4 regions of the Flavobacterium sp. 120 genome follow, and region 3 is predicted to be linked to each of the others. Evidence: riboswitches for the same ligand, from Rfam matches in the RefSeq annotation. Region 3 holds a riboswitch; each other region holds the start of a gene.
What was found. A riboswitch is a leader RNA that binds a small molecule or an ion and turns the genes downstream of it on or off. The one in region 3 is predicted to bind S-adenosylmethionine.
Positions count from the first base shown of each region.

Region 1: linked by a shared signal. The riboswitch ahead of C8C87_RS08330 (SusC/RagA family TonB-linked outer membrane protein) and the one ahead of C8C87_RS01475 (alpha/beta fold hydrolase) in region 3 are both predicted to bind S-adenosylmethionine.
Region 2: linked by a shared signal. The riboswitch ahead of C8C87_RS00090 (hypothetical protein) and the one ahead of C8C87_RS01475 (alpha/beta fold hydrolase) in region 3 are both predicted to bind S-adenosylmethionine.
Region 4: linked by a shared signal. The riboswitch ahead of C8C87_RS06840 (Na+/H+ antiporter NhaC family protein) and the one ahead of C8C87_RS01475 (alpha/beta fold hydrolase) in region 3 are both predicted to bind S-adenosylmethionine.

Region 1 covers NZ_RBKZ01000001.1:1,928,958-1,933,104, forward strand. The annotation lists gene C8C87_RS08330 (SusC/RagA family TonB-linked outer membrane protein) at 1-1,809, opposite strand, end outside; SAM riboswitch class I at 2,058-2,157, opposite strand; gene C8C87_RS08335 (vanadium-dependent haloperoxidase) at 2,822-4,147, opposite strand, start outside.
Region 2 covers NZ_RBKZ01000001.1:10,261-14,407, forward strand. The annotation lists gene C8C87_RS00070 (ribose-phosphate pyrophosphokinase) at 1-410, opposite strand, end outside; tRNA gene C8C87_RS00075 (tRNA-Leu) at 630-709, shown strand; gene C8C87_RS00080 (hypothetical protein) at 1,426-1,746, opposite strand; gene C8C87_RS00085 (hypothetical protein) at 1,774-2,163, opposite strand; gene C8C87_RS00090 (hypothetical protein) at 2,160-2,549, opposite strand; SAM-I-IV-variant riboswitch at 2,541-2,638, opposite strand; gene hsdR (EcoAI/FtnUII family type I restriction enzme subunit R) at 2,893-4,147, shown strand, end outside.
Region 3 covers NZ_RBKZ01000001.1:364,252-368,398, reverse strand. The annotation lists gene thrA (bifunctional aspartate kinase/homoserine dehydrogenase I) at 1-5, opposite strand, end outside; gene C8C87_RS01475 (alpha/beta fold hydrolase) at 25-987, opposite strand; SAM riboswitch class I at 1,066-1,203, opposite strand; gene C8C87_RS01470 (hypothetical protein) at 1,435-1,644, opposite strand; gene metK (methionine adenosyltransferase) at 2,405-3,655, shown strand; gene C8C87_RS01460 (carboxypeptidase-like regulatory domain-containing protein) at 3,790-4,147, opposite strand, start outside.
Region 4 covers NZ_RBKZ01000001.1:1,591,160-1,595,306, reverse strand. The annotation lists gene sucD (succinate--CoA ligase subunit alpha) at 1-472, shown strand, start outside; gene C8C87_RS06845 (hypothetical protein) at 688-1,110, shown strand; SAM-I-IV-variant riboswitch at 1,238-1,334, shown strand; gene C8C87_RS06840 (Na+/H+ antiporter NhaC family protein) at 1,389-2,711, shown strand; gene fabG (3-oxoacyl-[acyl-carrier-protein] reductase) at 2,895-3,641, shown strand; gene C8C87_RS06830 (hypothetical protein) at 3,706-4,147, shown strand, end outside.

The sequences.
Region 1 (4,147 bases), 1.6 Mb from region 3:
GCCGTAATCATAAGATAATCTGAAGAAAGAAGAAAGAAAAAGTCTTTCTGACAAACTGTTGCCGGATGACCTGATCGTTCCCCAAGTTCCCTGATAATTTTCAAAGAAAGGATCTGAAACGTTGGTTTGATTCGCTCCCCAGGAAGAGTTTTCGAATTTCTGAACATCATATCCTGCCAATGCTGCAATGTGATGATTTTCTCCAAAACGTTTGTCAAAAGAGAAACTATTCGTAAAATTGTAATTGTTTCTTAAAGCTGAGATATTAGTTGCAGAACCTCCTGTAGCAAATGCCGAAGATCCTAAATTTGGACTTAAATAGGTAATATTCTCTGCTCTTAATCTGTCGATTCCGTAATTACTGTCGAATTTAAAACCTTCAAAAAAGTTAATTGTTGCGTGTACATTCCCAACAAAATGATCGTTAGAACTGGTGTATTTACTGTTTTCAAACAAAGCTCCAGGATGCCATAACGTATTGGTAAATAAGTTGTTGCCTGGACTTGCTGTTCCTGTTGAACTTAAATTATAAGAACCGTCTTCTTTATAAGGAGAAACGTTTGGAGCCAGTACCAGAGCCAGACGCGCCGCACCAATTAACAGCAATCCGCTGCCACTTAATGAACCTGTACTTTGAGATTGATTGAAAGTATTGTTATACGAAAGATTACCGCCTAATTTTAACCAGCTGTTTACATCGTGATCAATGTTGAATCTTGCTCCTTTTCTTTCGAAATTATTGTCTTTTGTAATTCCTTCCTGTTTGGAATAATTGGTTGAGAAAAAATATCTTGTTTTGTCTGTTCCTCCTGAAACACTAATATTATGATTTTGAGAAACAGCATCACGATATACCTGATCCTGCCAATTGGTGTCCACTCTTGAACCATCAGCTTTAAAAGACGGAAAGAAAAGTGCCGATGCTACAGCAGTATTATTTTCGTTCCCGCTTAATATTTTACTGTTTAAAACAGCTTCATTTTTTATAGTTTCAAATTGTGTACTGTTTAGTAGATTAGGCAGTCTGGTAGCTCTTGTAATTCCAACCCAAGTGTCGTAGGTTACTTTTGCTTTTCCTGCTTTTCCTTTTTTAGTCGTGACCAAAATAACTCCTCCCGCAGCACGCGAACCGTAAATAGAAGTTGAAGCGGCATCTTTTAAAATATCAATCGATTCAATATCTGAAGGATTGATATCTGCAAGCGGATTATTTGCAACAGCACTTGTTGTGGATACATCTCCGGAATTAACCGGAATTCCGTCAATAACCACTAAAGGAGCTGTACTTAATGAAATGGAATTTACCCCGCGAATTCTAATTACCGGAGTATCATTTAAAACTCCGCTCGGAGTAGAAACATTCACTCCTGAGGCCTTACCAATTAACGCCTGCTGAAAACTCTGCACAGGAATATCCTTAATTGTTTTAGATGTTACTCTTGTAGCGGCACCGGTAAATTCTTTTTTACTTTGCGTACCATAACCTACGACAAGTACTTCTTTTAAAGTAGTATTGGAAGGAACCAGTTTAATATCATTAAAAGACGAACCTGCATTTTTTTCGAGCGTTTCGTATCCAATATAATTGACAGACACTAACTTGTCTTGTTTTGTAATGGATAATGAAAATTTTCCATTAACATCTGTAACTACAGATTTTCCGCTTTCTGCAGCAATAATTGTAGCTCCCGGTAAAGGCTCGCCGTTATCAGAACCTGTGACGGTACCGCTGATCGTTCGTTCCTGTGCGCTCAGTATTCCAGGAAGTATACTGAACATAAAAATTAATACAAGTAAGATTTTTTTCATTGAGTTTGGTTTTAAAAAATTGGACATAAATATTCCCGGGCCGATGTCGAAATGGCCTATCAATAATGCTGATAAACAGGAATTGGTTTAAAAAAGACTAACGACTTTGCATTCGGAAAACTTTGGAATGTTTTTCTTTTGAGGGCATTTTAATTTGTTCGGAATTGACATGTAATTCTAGCTCAGTTTTCATTTTTAATTATAAAAGATTTTAATACTAATGAGCTTATTCAGATTTTATGAAATCTTTCTTATCTGTCCACCGAAGCGGAAGGATTTAGCACCTTATTTGGCAACAGGTTGCTAAGACATCACAGGGCCTACTCCCTCAGTCTTTCTGGATAAGTCATGTAGAAATTTTCTACCCGACAAATATATATATATTAATTCTATATAATTAGTAGAATTTAAAATTATTTTTTAAAATTATTTATTTACAAAATAAAATTATCCATAATTAACTGTATAACAAAAACTTATTAATTGTAAAGAAATTTAAGTAATGTTGATTTTATGAAGAAAATTCATTCTTATCATTAAAAAGAACAAATTAATAAATAATTCAATCATTTTTTTTGTAATTAGTTAGTTTATTAAATTCTTCAATTGTTTATTGTTCAAAGCCGAATTCCTTCTTTTTTTATTGTACAAATTTCGATGTATTCAAAAATTTCAAGTTTCGTATTTTCTCTAAAAATTAATTTACTGCCATATACCAATTTAGTTTTTATAATTTTTCCATCAATCCCCAACAGGACATCCAAACCAAATTCATAAAGCCAATGAAAGACAGCTACTAAATGTAGTAAGCCAATTTCTTTAAATCTTCCATAAAATTTATAGAAATTTGTCCCGTAGAGGTCACAAATTTAAATAAAAAAATAACGCAATACCCAATAAATAAAGGTGTTGCGTTTTTTTATGCTTTATAAAATCCCTACTATATCCATCAAGCCAAAATGAAATCTAATCTATAATTTGATTTTGACAAAGGATATAAATAGTATACTAATTAATTTTTAAAGGTAAAACTCCCATCATTGGATTTTAATATTTTTTGACCAATGTAGTTCCCTATTTGTTCTCCCTGTAAAACGCCGTTTTCAATAGCATCCCTGTAATGAATTCCTCCATATAATCTGGAAATGGCAGCTTCTTGTGATGCTTGCAAAAAGGATTTGAATTTTCGTTCAGGTAAACCAAATTCAATCTCAGTTTTGTCTGTAAAAGAAAAATTATCACCTAAAATTTGAGTGAGTATTGTAGCGGCAGCAGTTGAGATTACGCTGTGCCCAGAAGTATATTCGGGAAAAGGAGGCGTTTGCAATAATGATCGCCATCGAATATCAATCCATTTATTGATTGCTGTTTCGGGCCTTATTCTATTACTTCTATACTTTTCATCCCAACAAGAAATAAATGCATCAGACAACGTTAAAGCAACCGCTGTATGAATAAAAACAGTTTGTTGTAAAGTGGTTTCCTTTTTTAAACAAGCAATACCGGTAATTCCTATCCAGTGTCCTCCGGGAGAAATCTTTTTCAAACCAAATTCAACATGCCCAATCTGCTGTAAAGTAAAAGGGTTACAATCCCAAAAACTGGCAATTGCTTTTTCTTTTTTTGTCAACTGGTTTACAATGGTATAAACCTCAAACATTTGTTTGTAAAAAGAAGACGTCTTGTTAATATCAAAAGCAGCGGGTGCTTTTGGCTTAAATTGCTGTGACGAATCTAGTAAAAAGGTTCTCACTCGATACCATTGTGGCTCCAAAGCCTGCATGTATCCGGGAGCTGTAGGTTGCCAATGACCATCTCCGACTAAAGGAGTGTATTTTTTATAACTGCTGAGCTTAATGAAACCATCAGCTTTTACATACTGCATCATTTGATTGACTGCAATTTGAACCAACTTAGAGGTATTTTCGACCTGAGCTTTAGGAATTCCTTTTTTTATGGCCAAATGCGTTAAAGAATCGGCATCGATAGCGAACTTAGAACCCGATGGCAACAATTTTTCCGCCATTTTAAAAACGGTAAATATGGTGGCAAAAGAAGCATTACTTTTGGCAATTAGCGTATCTGAAACTTGCAGTTTTTGATAGTGTCGGAGCGATTTAGAAAAAGAATTTGCAGGTACTTGAAACAATGACGTCACTTCATTTGAAGCAAGAGTAACATAAGCATAATACCTTGCTGCTGCTACCGGTGACGCAACATCATTGACCATCAAATCGGTTACTTTTTTTAAAGAAGAAACATAGTCTTTTGAAGTGAATTGCGCTGAATTTTGGGAATATAATATACTCCCTGTAAAAATGACAAATAGAACGATATA
Region 2 (4,147 bases), 350 kb from region 3:
ATTTGATCGGCGTGCAAATCCATTGTCATTACTCGTGTTGCCCCAGCGCTTTCTAATAATTTCGCTGTCAATTTTGCCCCTATCGGAACTCTAGGCTTGTCTTTTCTGTCTTGTCTTGCCCATCCAAAATAAGGAATTACTGCAGTTATATGTCTTGCCGAAGCACGTTTTGCAGCGTCAATCATTAATAACAATTCCATCAAATTATCTGCATTTGGAAAAGTCGAACAAACAATAAAAACACGTAATCCTCTGATAGACTCTTCATATGAAGGCTGAAATTCACCGTCGCTGTATTTTGACATGGTGACTTTCCCTAATGGGATTCCGTATTGCTCTGCTATTTTTTCTGCAAGATAGACACTTTGTGAACAAGCAAAAATTTTAGCTTCTGGTTCTAGGTGTGACATTAATTTGTTGTTTTGTAGTTAGTTAGTGTGTTTCGTTTTACCGAGGTGCAAATTTATAAAATTTATTCAACTCTGAAAGGAAAAAATTAAGTATTTTTAGTAGAACATTTAATATTATTTTTTACATTTGCACCGTGTTAAAGGAATTGATGGTTGATTTAAACACAATCACATCTTTTATTGCGTTGAAATGACTGTTGTTATTTCATGTCTAGCTAAGCCCGGATGGCGGAATTGGTAGACGCGCTGGTCTCAAACACCTGTGGGAAACCGTGCCGGTTCGACTCCGGCTCCGGGTACTTAAAAAGTCTGTAATTACTTGTTTATCAAGTATTACAGGCTTTTTTTAATTGTATTTGCCCGACCATTGCCCGACAAAAGAGAAAGCACGCAAAATAAAGCCATTTTTCAATGTTTAAATTTCTTGTATATTATAGTTGCTGTGTTTTAAATTTTAGAATAAATGGATAGTATAGATACAAACACCTATTAATGTCTTTTTCCTGTTAAGATAGTTTTCATCTCCTTCAACTTATATAACGTTTTTCAATTATACAAAGTAGGTATTAAGTTATAATATTACTATCATAAAGAAGTGACAGTTTGTTATTCTGTAAATAACCTAGACAGGCATTGCTATTCATCAATATAAAAGCGAATAAAAATACCTTAACTGGCCTGTTTTACTATAATGTTACAAATCACTGATACAGGGTATAAAATCCCTCGACCAGTGAACAACATAAAATTTCAAAACAAATCGTAGAAAAACATTTTTCAACTAGGGGGGTGGTTGTTTTAAAAATCGTTTTCCTTTTCAACCACCTACCCCATACTTTATATACAGTCCTTAGCGCCCCTATTTTTATAAAAAAATAATGAAATAGGCCTCTATAGTCTAATCTTGCTATTTTAATTGTTTTGTACAAGCTAAAGTAGCTACTGCCAAAAGCATTCTTAGAAATTTCGCATCAATAAAGTTGGCACTTCTGTTCAATGAATAATTGTTATTGCATTATCTTCTTGCATTAGGTTCAAACATAAGTCCAATATATTTTAGACTAAGTATAAACGCAATTACCATCACTATGATATAAATATACCTAAAAGCTACAAACTTATCTTTTTCAGAATTACGCCTCCTTATAAACTCAAGACATAAAATCATAAAAAATAGCCCTGAAAGCAAATATGGAATATTGTCTGATATATTATTGATGTATCCATAACCAGTGGATTCCTTTTTATCAACGTATTCAAACAAAAGCATGGATAGAAATAGTGGAAATGCTAACTCAATGCTACCTGTGGCAAGTTTAGTAATCGTTGTTTTCATAGATAATTATAGTTTAATGTTTTTTATTTAAATCCTTGGGTCTATTGCTCCATCAATTTCCAGCATAATTGTTTCGTCTGGAAACACTATCACTGTTCTATTTTGTTGCATTTTATTAAGCAGATGTAACCCCAATTTTATAATTTCTTCTTTAAACACCTCAATTTCTAACGGGAATTTAGGGTAGTTAATAAACTCAAGTTTTAAATGCTTTTCGTCTTGACCACTTAGCACAATATTACATTCACTTACAGATGCACTTAAATATATATTTGCTTCATCAATTCTTTGTTTTTGATATTCTTGAAGTTCATTAATCAGATAATCTTTATTGTAATGTTCTTCACTATAACCGATTTCCAAACCAAGTGTTATAATTGCTGTAAAGGTTTTTATTGATTTTGTTATCATTATCATTCTTGGGTATATTTAAACATCTCTATTTTATCGAATGTAAGATTTTGCACTGTAGCAATTGTTCTTGTTGAAAAAGCTCCCGAAAAAAAATAGGTAATTATGGCATATTCTTGATTGATATTTAATCGTTCGTAATTAATAGCTGGATAATACTCATACTGTTTTTTATTGGGTTTTTGAAGTTTCAAAAAAGTACTAACACCAGCTATACTTTGGTCGTATAAGTCTCGTTCTTCATAAACAGTATTGACTTCTTTAAGAGCATCAAAACTCAAATTATAAAACACAATATCAAAATCTAAATAAATTTTAAAGAGGTTGTCTTTAGCTTTATTAGATTGCAAATCGTGCGTTGCTACAAAATTAAATGGTGGTATTTTAAACATAATTTTTCCTTAGTTTAGGCTCATTGTTTCAGCACCTTCGCGTGTGGTCGCAGGTTGCTACTACTCAATTGTAGTTCTTAATGATTTTTCAAATATATAAATTTTAAAATAAATAATAATTAGAGCTGAACAAAAATTCATAATATCATTAAAAGTGGGTATAGTAAAATCCTACAAAATATCGTTTATTTACACAGGTGCAATCAAAACGAATTAAACAGAATGGAAGTGGTATAAAATAAGCAGACCGTTTACGGTTTTCTTCAATTTCATTCCATTGCTTTTTAGTATGTTTGTATGCAATCCAATATATTTAGTTTATTATACTTCAAAGCGTAAAAGGATGAACAAAAAATTATTTTCCGAAGCAGATATTAAAGAGAAGTTTATAACACCTGCAATAATTAATGCGGGTTGGGATGAACACACTCAAATTATTAGAGAGTATTCAATTACTGCTGGGCGTATTTGGGTAAAAGGTAAAATGACTGCAAGAGGAAAGAAACTTTTTGCTGATTACGTGCTTTATATTTCTGGAATTCCGGTTGCAATTATTGAAGCAAAAGAAAATAACCTTTCTATAAAGTCAGGAATTCAACAAGCGTTGAAGTATTCTAATTTAATGGATATTCCTTTTGTATTTAGTAGTAATGGTGATGGTTTTCATTTTCATGACAAAACAATTACGGATGGGGATATAGAACAGACTTTTCCTTTAAATGAATTTCCTTCACCTGATGTCCTTTGGGGAAAATATAAAAAATACAAGGGGATTGTAACAGAAACCGAAGAAAAAATAATTTTGCAAGATTACTTTGCAGATAGTGATAGAAAACCAAGATACTACCAACAAATAGCAATTAACAGGACTGTTGAAGCCGTTGCAAAAGGGCAACCTCGAATTTTATTAGTTATGGCAACAGGAACAGGTAAAACCTATACTGCTTTCCAAATTGCCTATCGATTATTCAAAAGTAAAAGCAAACGTAAAATTCTCTTTTTGGCAGATAGAACTTCATTAGTTGACCAAACATTAAGAGGTGATTTTCGTCATTTTAAAGATGCCATGACGGTGGTAAAAAAGAAAGTTATAAATGTTGATGGTAAAGATCTTTTGGTTTCTAACAATAAACGTGGTATTGATAATGCCGATAAAGCATTTGATATATTCTTAGGACTCTACCAAGGATTGAGTAATTCTAATCCAGAAATCCCTGATGCTTTCAAAGATTTTTCACCTGATTATTTTGATTTAATTATTGTAGATGAGTGCCATAGAGGGAGTGTAAAAGAAGATAGCAAATGGCGCCAAATTTTAGAATATTTTAATTCAGCTACGCATATTGGTTTAACTGCTACACCAAAAGAAACAAAACAGGTGTCGAATATCCATTACTTTGGTGATCCTATTTACACCTATTCTTTAAAACAAGGAATAGATGACGGTTTCTTAGCACCTTATAAAGTAGTTAAAGTAACATTAGATATTGATGCTGAAGGTTGGCAACCACCTCAAGGATTTACTGATAAAGAGGGTAATATTGTTGAGCACAGAATATACAACACAAAAGATTTCGATAGATATATTGTAGTTGAAA
Region 3 (4,147 bases):
TTCATTGTGTTGTGTTTTTTTGGCTTAGAATATATCCTGAAGCAAATTGTGTAATTGTTTGTATTCTATCAAAAAAGCGTCGTGTCCGTGAATGGAAACGATTTCCTGATAGGTGACATTATTTTTATATTTTTTTAATTCCTCGTAAGTCGCTTTATTTTCATTTGCCGTAAAAAACAAGTCAGAATTGATTCCGATGATATGAATATCAGCTTCAATTTTTGACGTTATTTCTTCAAATGAATTGCTGTTTCTGGTAATATCTATCGTTTTCAACAATTGATTCATCATTTTATAAGACGAAATTTGAAACCGTTTTTGAAGTTTTTTACCGTGATGATCCAGCCAACTTTCAACATTGAAAATGGCTAATTCCTCATTAGTGGTTCTCTGAAATTTTGCAGTAAAAGATTCTGGAGTTCGGTAGCAAAGCATGGCATGAATTCGAGCGTCTTCAATAGGTTTTGAAGAATTCTTTAGAATTTGCTCCTGCAAAAAGCAATTGGCAATTAACCAGTCTGTCGATTTCCAATCGGTTGCGATAGGAATTAAATGTTGCGTGATTTTTGGTTCTAAAGCAACCAATTCCCAAGCAATTCCTCCGCCAACAGAACCGCCAATAATAGCATAAAGCTGTTTGATTTTAAGAAAATGAATGCCTTCAATAAAAATTCTGGCAATATCTCTGGTAGTAAAATCCGAATAATTTTCAATAACGGCATCATCAAAGCCATTTCCCGGAACATTAAAAGCCAGTATTGTATATGTATTGGTATCGATAGTTTTGTGCGCACCAATTAAATCATTCCACCAACCTTTTTCTCCCACAACTTGGGAATTTCCAGTCAATGCATGATTTACCAAAACGATTGGAGCGGTATGTAAAGCCGGTCCAAAAACTTGAAAACTTAAGTTTAAGGTAGGATAAAAAGCCCCACTTTCGGTGGTGAAATTTTGTACGGTAATAGATGTTGGTTTATTTTCCAATTTCAAATCTTTTATGATTTTTGATTTGTGTCTGGAAATATTAGAAAGAAAGCTAGAAGTGAACTAGAAGAATTCTTTGTGTTATCTTTCCTTTAGATTCTGAAATATCCCGAGGATTCGGGACAGAATAAAGGTAGAATGCAGCACCTTCTTCGATAAATCGAAGGGTTGCTAAGGCTTCATCGGGTCTAATCCCTCTGCCTTTCTTTATAACATTTCAATACGTTTTTGAACTTAAAGGCACAAATTAACTACTATTTTTTTAAACAACCAAATTTTTATCAAATTGGTTCTAATTGATTTATTGCAAATTGACTTGAAAAAATCGCACGCATAATTATTATCCCGACGAAAGAGAAAACACCATATTAGGGTTTTATCTTTCGTCGAAATCATAATTTGAGATTTACCATCAAAGATTCAAAAGCTAAAACAACCATCACTTTTTTAAATAAAAAGTTCTTCATTTTCTTTTGAATACATTTGGAACAGCAATGAACTCGGCACTATTTTTTGTGCCAAAGGATCATTTTTTGAAATTTCAAATCTTGGATTAGTCAATTCATTTTTTGAATCGATTTCCTTTTTAGTTTTGGTTCTAAAACTAAAGCTTTTTAGTAACCGAAATGCCTTTGGGAAATGTTTTGATGTGCTCATAATCTTTTAATTTATGATGTTAGTTTTGTTTTAAATTATTTTTGAATTCTGAAATTCTCTATGCTTATTAACTAATCTGAATAAAAAAACCCTTTTAGATGCGTATCCAAAAGGGTTTTTTAAGTTGTGTTATAACTTATACTTTTGGAATCAACAGACACGAACGCACATAATGGCATTGGCGCAAATCATATTTTTGACTTTAAAATTATTTGTATTCTGGATTTTCAGGTTATTCATTCTATGATTAATATTGTTTTATTTTCAGCTAAATAGAGTTCAAAAAAAAAGCCTCCCATTTTTTTGGGAGGCTTTTGCTATATAAATTTGAATTTAAATTTAAGCAATACACGACCCACAGGACTTTTCCTGAATGGCTTTTGACATATTACACACATTAAATTTCATGTTTCTTTTTTTGTTGTAACAAATATGCTAACTATTTCTGAATTTTCCAAATAAGTTTTAAAAAAAATACAAAGAAAAACGAACCCAAGATTCCGTTTTGTATTTATATAAGTAGATGAAAAGATTTATGAGCAAAAAAAAGTTAAGATTAATTTGCAATTCAAAATGGTTTCATACATTTGCACCCGAATACAAGAGGAAAAATTTGAACTGATTGCAACCTCTTCATAATGAAATCAATTCATTATGGATACTGAAAATTTTTCAGTAGAAAAAATGCTAAAGCAGAAACTCTTCTTTAGTCCTTTTCAGCAATTATTTTTTCTCGCTTAATTTTAAAATAATAATTATTATGGCCTATTTATTTACGTCAGAATCTGTAAGCGAAGGACATCCAGACAAAATTGCAGATCAAATTTCGGATGCATTAATTGATAATTTTTTGGCATTTGATGCTGACTCAAAAGTAGCTTGCGAAACTTTAGTAACTACTGGCCAGGTAATTTTGGCTGGTGAAGTAAAATCAAATACATATTTAGACGTGCAACAAATCGCTCGTGATGTAATCAAGAAAATTGGTTACACAAAAAGCGAATACATGTTTGAAGCTAATTCTTGTGGAATTCTTTCTGCTATTCACGAACAATCTGCTGACATCAATCAAGGTGTTGACAGAAAAAATCCAGAAGAGCAAGGCGCTGGTGACCAAGGAATGATGTTTGGTTATGCTACTAATGAAACGGAAAATTATATGCCATTGGCACTTGATTTATCTCATAAATTATTGCAGGAATTGGCTATTTTAAGACGTGAAAATAACGAAATTACGTATTTGCGTCCGGATGCTAAATCTCAAGTAACTTTAGAATACAGCGATGACAATAAGCCAACTCGTATTGATGCTATTGTAATCTCAACACAACATGATGATTTTGACGAAGAAGCTACAATGCTTGCAAAAATCAAAAAAGACATCGTTGAAATATTGATTCCAAGGATTATTGCAAAAAATCCAACACATGCACATTTATTCAATGATGCAATCCAATACCATATTAATCCAACCGGGAAATTCGTAATTGGAGGACCACACGGAGATACTGGATTGACAGGAAGAAAAATCATTGTGGATACCTACGGTGGAAAAGGTGCTCACGGTGGTGGTGCATTCTCTGGAAAAGACCCAAGTAAAGTAGACAGAAGTGCCGCTTATGCTACGCGTCATATCGCTAAAAACTTAGTTGCAGCGGGTGTTGCTGACGAGATTTTAGTACAGGTTTCTTACGCAATTGGGGTTGCTAAACCAATGGGTATTTTTATTGACACTTACGGAACATCAAAAGTGAATTTGACCAATGGTGAAATTGCCAAAAAAGTAGAAGCCATTTTTGATATGCGTCCGTACTTTATTGAGCAACGTTTAAAATTAAGAAACCCAATCTATAGCGAAACTGCTGCTTACGGGCACATGGGACGTACTCCAGAAACAGTTACTAAAACTTTTTCTGCTCCAGGTGGAAACGAAAAAACAGTTACTGTTGAATTGTTTACTTGGGAAAAACTAGATTTTGTTGACCAAGTTAAAACTGCTTTTGGATTGTAATCATCTAAAAAAATTATATCTAAAACCCGCAATTCAATTGGATTGCGGGTTTTTTTTTAGCCCTTCCCGAAGTCTCGGGAGGAAATAGAAATCCTTTGCTGAAGAAAGATTGAAATGTACAGCAGGAATAGCTCCTACAAGTTATACTTTAAAGAGAAAATTACATAGCGTGGCTGAACGGTATATTGCGAAGTTCTGGTGGCAAACTGGCTGAAATTATCATCATTTAATGAGGTTGTGTTCAACAAATTAGTTCCACTTACTTTATATTCTAACTTGCTGCCTTTCTTTTGATAAATCAAACTGGCGCTCAAGAAATCATATTCATTATTGACCGTTTTCGTGTTGTTATAATAATGATAAAACTCATATTCAGCAACGAAAGAGAAACTCTTTAAAAAGAAATAATCCAGTCTCGCAAAAGGTTTTTCGGTGTAAAAAGTAGTATTATTATAATCGTTGGTTACAATATTATATCCCAACTCTAAATTA
Region 4 (4,147 bases), 1.2 Mb from region 3:
AGTTGGTATTATGCCAGGTTTTGTTTTCAAAAAAGGAACTGTTGGTATTGTTTCTAAATCTGGAACATTAACCTACGAAGCAGCTGACCAAGTAGTAAAACAAGGATTAGGAATCACTACTGCAATTGGTATTGGTGGAGACCCAATCATTGGAACAACTACAAAAGAAGCAGTTGAATTATTGATGAATGACCCAGAAACAGAATGTATCGTAATGATAGGTGAAATAGGTGGACAATTAGAAGCTGATGCTGCTCATTGGATCAAAGCGGATGGTAACCGTAAGCCAGTTGTAGGTTTCATTGCAGGAGTTACTGCTCCTCCAGGACGTACAATGGGACATGCAGGTGCTATCGTTGGTGGATCTGACGATACTGCTGAAGCTAAAAAACAAATCATGAGAGAATGTGGAATTCACGTGGTAGATTCTCCAGCTGAAATTGGTAAAAAAGTAAAAGAAGTTTTAGGTTAATCTAAACTCTAATTAAATATTTTAAAAGCCTCACAATTTGTGGGGCTTTTTTATTATAAATTGAATTAAAGAAATATCTTTGCACTTTATTAAATGCATCTGTTTTTAAGATGTAATCCTAATAAGAACAAACATAAACGAATGGTTTCTAATGGGCCTCACGATTTTGTGGGGTATTTTTTTGTCGAAGCCAGTTCAAATAAAAATAAAATAATATGTACAAAGAGTTAAAAAAATTCAAAGTTAGCAATCAGTTTTCATTTACTACAGAAGATAGTTTAGCAGAAGTTTGCAATGCATCAGAAGGATCTGGAGTATTTTTAGTGTATTCAGTAGGAGATGAAAAAGAGTTAATTATGGTTGGTTCTACTGGAACTGTTCAAAATAACGGAACTTTGAAAATTAAAAATGGTGGTTTAAAAGACAAAATTGTTGAAGGACACCAATTTGCTAAAACTGGAAGAAAATATTCTTGGCCTGCACAAATGAAAATTGAAGACATCAGTACACTAGAAGTGGTTTGGTATGAGACATTCAACGATAAAACTAAAGTGATTCCAACATTTGTAGAAGGACAAGTTTTACAAAACTTCCTTGACGAAAATGGAAGACTGCCAAAATGGAATGTAGCTTTTTAATTATTTAAAGTCTGCCTTTCAACATCTTAATTATAATCGCGCTACATTTTTATGTGGCGCTTTTTTTTGAATTATCTTTTTTTGGAATAAAATTAGGCTAATTTCATAAATAATTAATTACTTTTGCACCCGTTATCACGAATCCTTCAATAGGATAGCAACCTGCAACAACAAGCAAGGTGCTAAAACGATAAGCCAAATCCTTTGGAAAAAATGTTGTTTACATTCCCATATTTAGCTTTGTTTTTCGTCATAATTTTTAATTTTAAATTTTTTTTATGACTTTATTTTCAAAAGAAAAAGGAAATGCCTTTGCCTTGATTCCTTTATTGGTTTTTATTTTTACTTTTTTAGGAGCAGGAATTGTTCTGAATGATTTTTATGCTTTTCCATCGCCAGTGGCAGTTGTAGTTGGTATCATAGCAGCCTTTTTACTTTTCAAATCCACTACTGATGAAAAAGTTGCTACATTGATTGCAGGATGTGGTGAAAGTAAAATCATGACCATGTGTTTAATTTATTTGCTAGCAGGAGCCTTCGCAGTAGTAAGTAAAGCGATGGGTGGAGTTGATGCTGTCGTGAATCTTGGAATAAATACTATTGATGTTGCTTATTTTCCTTTAGGAATTTTCTTGATTGCTTCTTTTTTATCAACTGCTACAGGAACATCAGTGGGTGCAATTGTAGCTATTGGCCCGATAGCTGTCGCATTAGCTGATAAAAGCGGTGCTTCATTACCTTTAATTTCAGGCGCTTTATTAGGTGGCTCTATGTTAGGAGATAATCTTTCGATGATTTCTGATACTACCATCGCAGCAACGCAGTCATTGGGATGTGATCTAAAGGACAAGTTCAAGATTAACTTATTTATTGCCTTTCCTGCTGCAATTTTGACTATTATGGTTTTCTTTTATCTTGATTTAAACTCGGATATTGTGACTGTTGCCATTGCAAAAAATGATTTTTCCTGGATTGCAATTGTACCTTATATATTAGTAATAGTATTGGCGGTAGTAGGTGTTAATGTATTTTCAACATTACTTATTGGAACTTTATTGGCAGGAATCATAGGTTATTTTAGTGGTTCGTTTACGTTAATGGAGTTCACTCAAAAGATATATGAAGGCTTTACCAGTATGACTGATATTTTCTTATTATCAATGCTTACTGGAGGTTTAGCAGCTATGGTAGATAAAGCGGGTGGAATAACGTATTTATTAGTTCAAATTAAAAAAAGAATTAAAAGTAAAAAATCAGCTCAAGCGGGAATTGGTGCTTTAGTGGGTTTTGCTAATTTAGCAATAGCGAACAACACGGTTTCTATTGTAATTACAGGACCTATTGCCAAAGAAATTAATGATGAATATGAATTGAATCCTAGAAAAACGGCTGCAATTCTGGATATTTTTTCGTGTATAATTCAAGGAGTTTTACCGTATGGCGCTCAAGTATTGCTTATATTGAGCTACGCTAATGGAAAATTAGATTTCTTTGACTTAATTAGTAATGCTTGGTACCATTTATTTTTACTAATTTTCACATTGGTGGCTATTTATATTTCGTTTTGGGACAAATGGACAAAGCGATTCTTTAAAATTTAAGAATTGAATTTTTGATTGTAATTGCTTTTGAATTTTTTTTAAAAAGGGAATTATTATATATTTGACGGGTGTAAGATAGCCCTGATAGTAGTGAAAATCCTTTTATGTGAACGTTAGTGTTCATAAAAGATTGAAGCGGATAGCAGGATTAGCTTCAAATAAAATTTAAACTAATTTTTGAATATGAAATTACTAGAAGGAAAAGTTGCCATAATTACAGGTGCAAGCCGCGGAATTGGAAAAGGAATTGCTGAAGTTTTTGCAAAACATGGTGCAAATGTTGCATTTACATACAGTTCGTCAGTGGAATCAGCTTTGGCTCTTGAAAATGAATTGAACGCTTTAGGAATTAAAGCCAAAGGATATCAATCTAACGCAGCCGATTTTAATGAAGCGCAAACTTTTGTAGATGCAGTTTTGGCTGAATTTGGAACGGTTGATATTTTAATCAATAACGCTGGGATTACTAAAGACAACCTTTTGATGCGTATGTCCGAAGAAGATTTTGACAAAGTGATGGATGTCAATTTGAAATCAGTTTTTAATATGACCAAAGCAATTCAACGTACTTTTTTGAAACAACGTTCTGGTTCTATAATCAATATGAGTTCAGTTGTAGGAGTGAAAGGAAATGCAGGACAAACTAATTATGCTGCTTCAAAAGCGGGAGTTATTGGTTTTTCTAAATCAGTGGCGTTGGAATTAGGATCACGTAATATTCGTTGTAATGTAATTGCTCCTGGATTCATCGAAACAGAAATGACGGCTAAATTAAACGAAGATGTTGTAAAAGGATGGAGAGACGGAATCCCTTTGAAACGTGGCGGAACGACTGAGGACGTTGCTAATGCATGTCTTTTCTTTGCGTCTGATATGAGTGCGTATGTAACTGGACAGGTTATGAATGTTTGTGGAGGAATGCTTACCTAAAAAAAATAGTGATCAGTCATCAGTGCTCAGTTGCTGAATACTGATGACTGAACACTACTAAAATATGACAACAAACACTTTACTATTATTACTACTTTCTTTACTAATAGCTGGCGGTTTGTCATTTTTTCAATATATCTACAAAGCCAAAAACAAATCGAAAGTCGGTTGGTTTTTGGCTTTTTTGCGTTTTTCATCCATTTTTGGAATTTTATTATTGTTAATTAATCCAATACTAACCAAAAAGACGCTTGAAACGGTAAAAACGCCTTTGCCGATTGTTTTTGATAATTCGAGTTCTATTTCTTTTTTGAATGCCAATGAAAAAGCATTGGAATTGTATAAAAAAATACAATCAAACTCAGATTTACAAGAGAAATTCGATGTGCAATCGTATCAGTTTTCAGATGATTTTGAACCGACAGAAACATTTGATTTTAAAGGAACTCAAACTAATATTGATGTTGTTGCCAAAAATCTAAAAAGCATTTATAAAAATGCAAAGT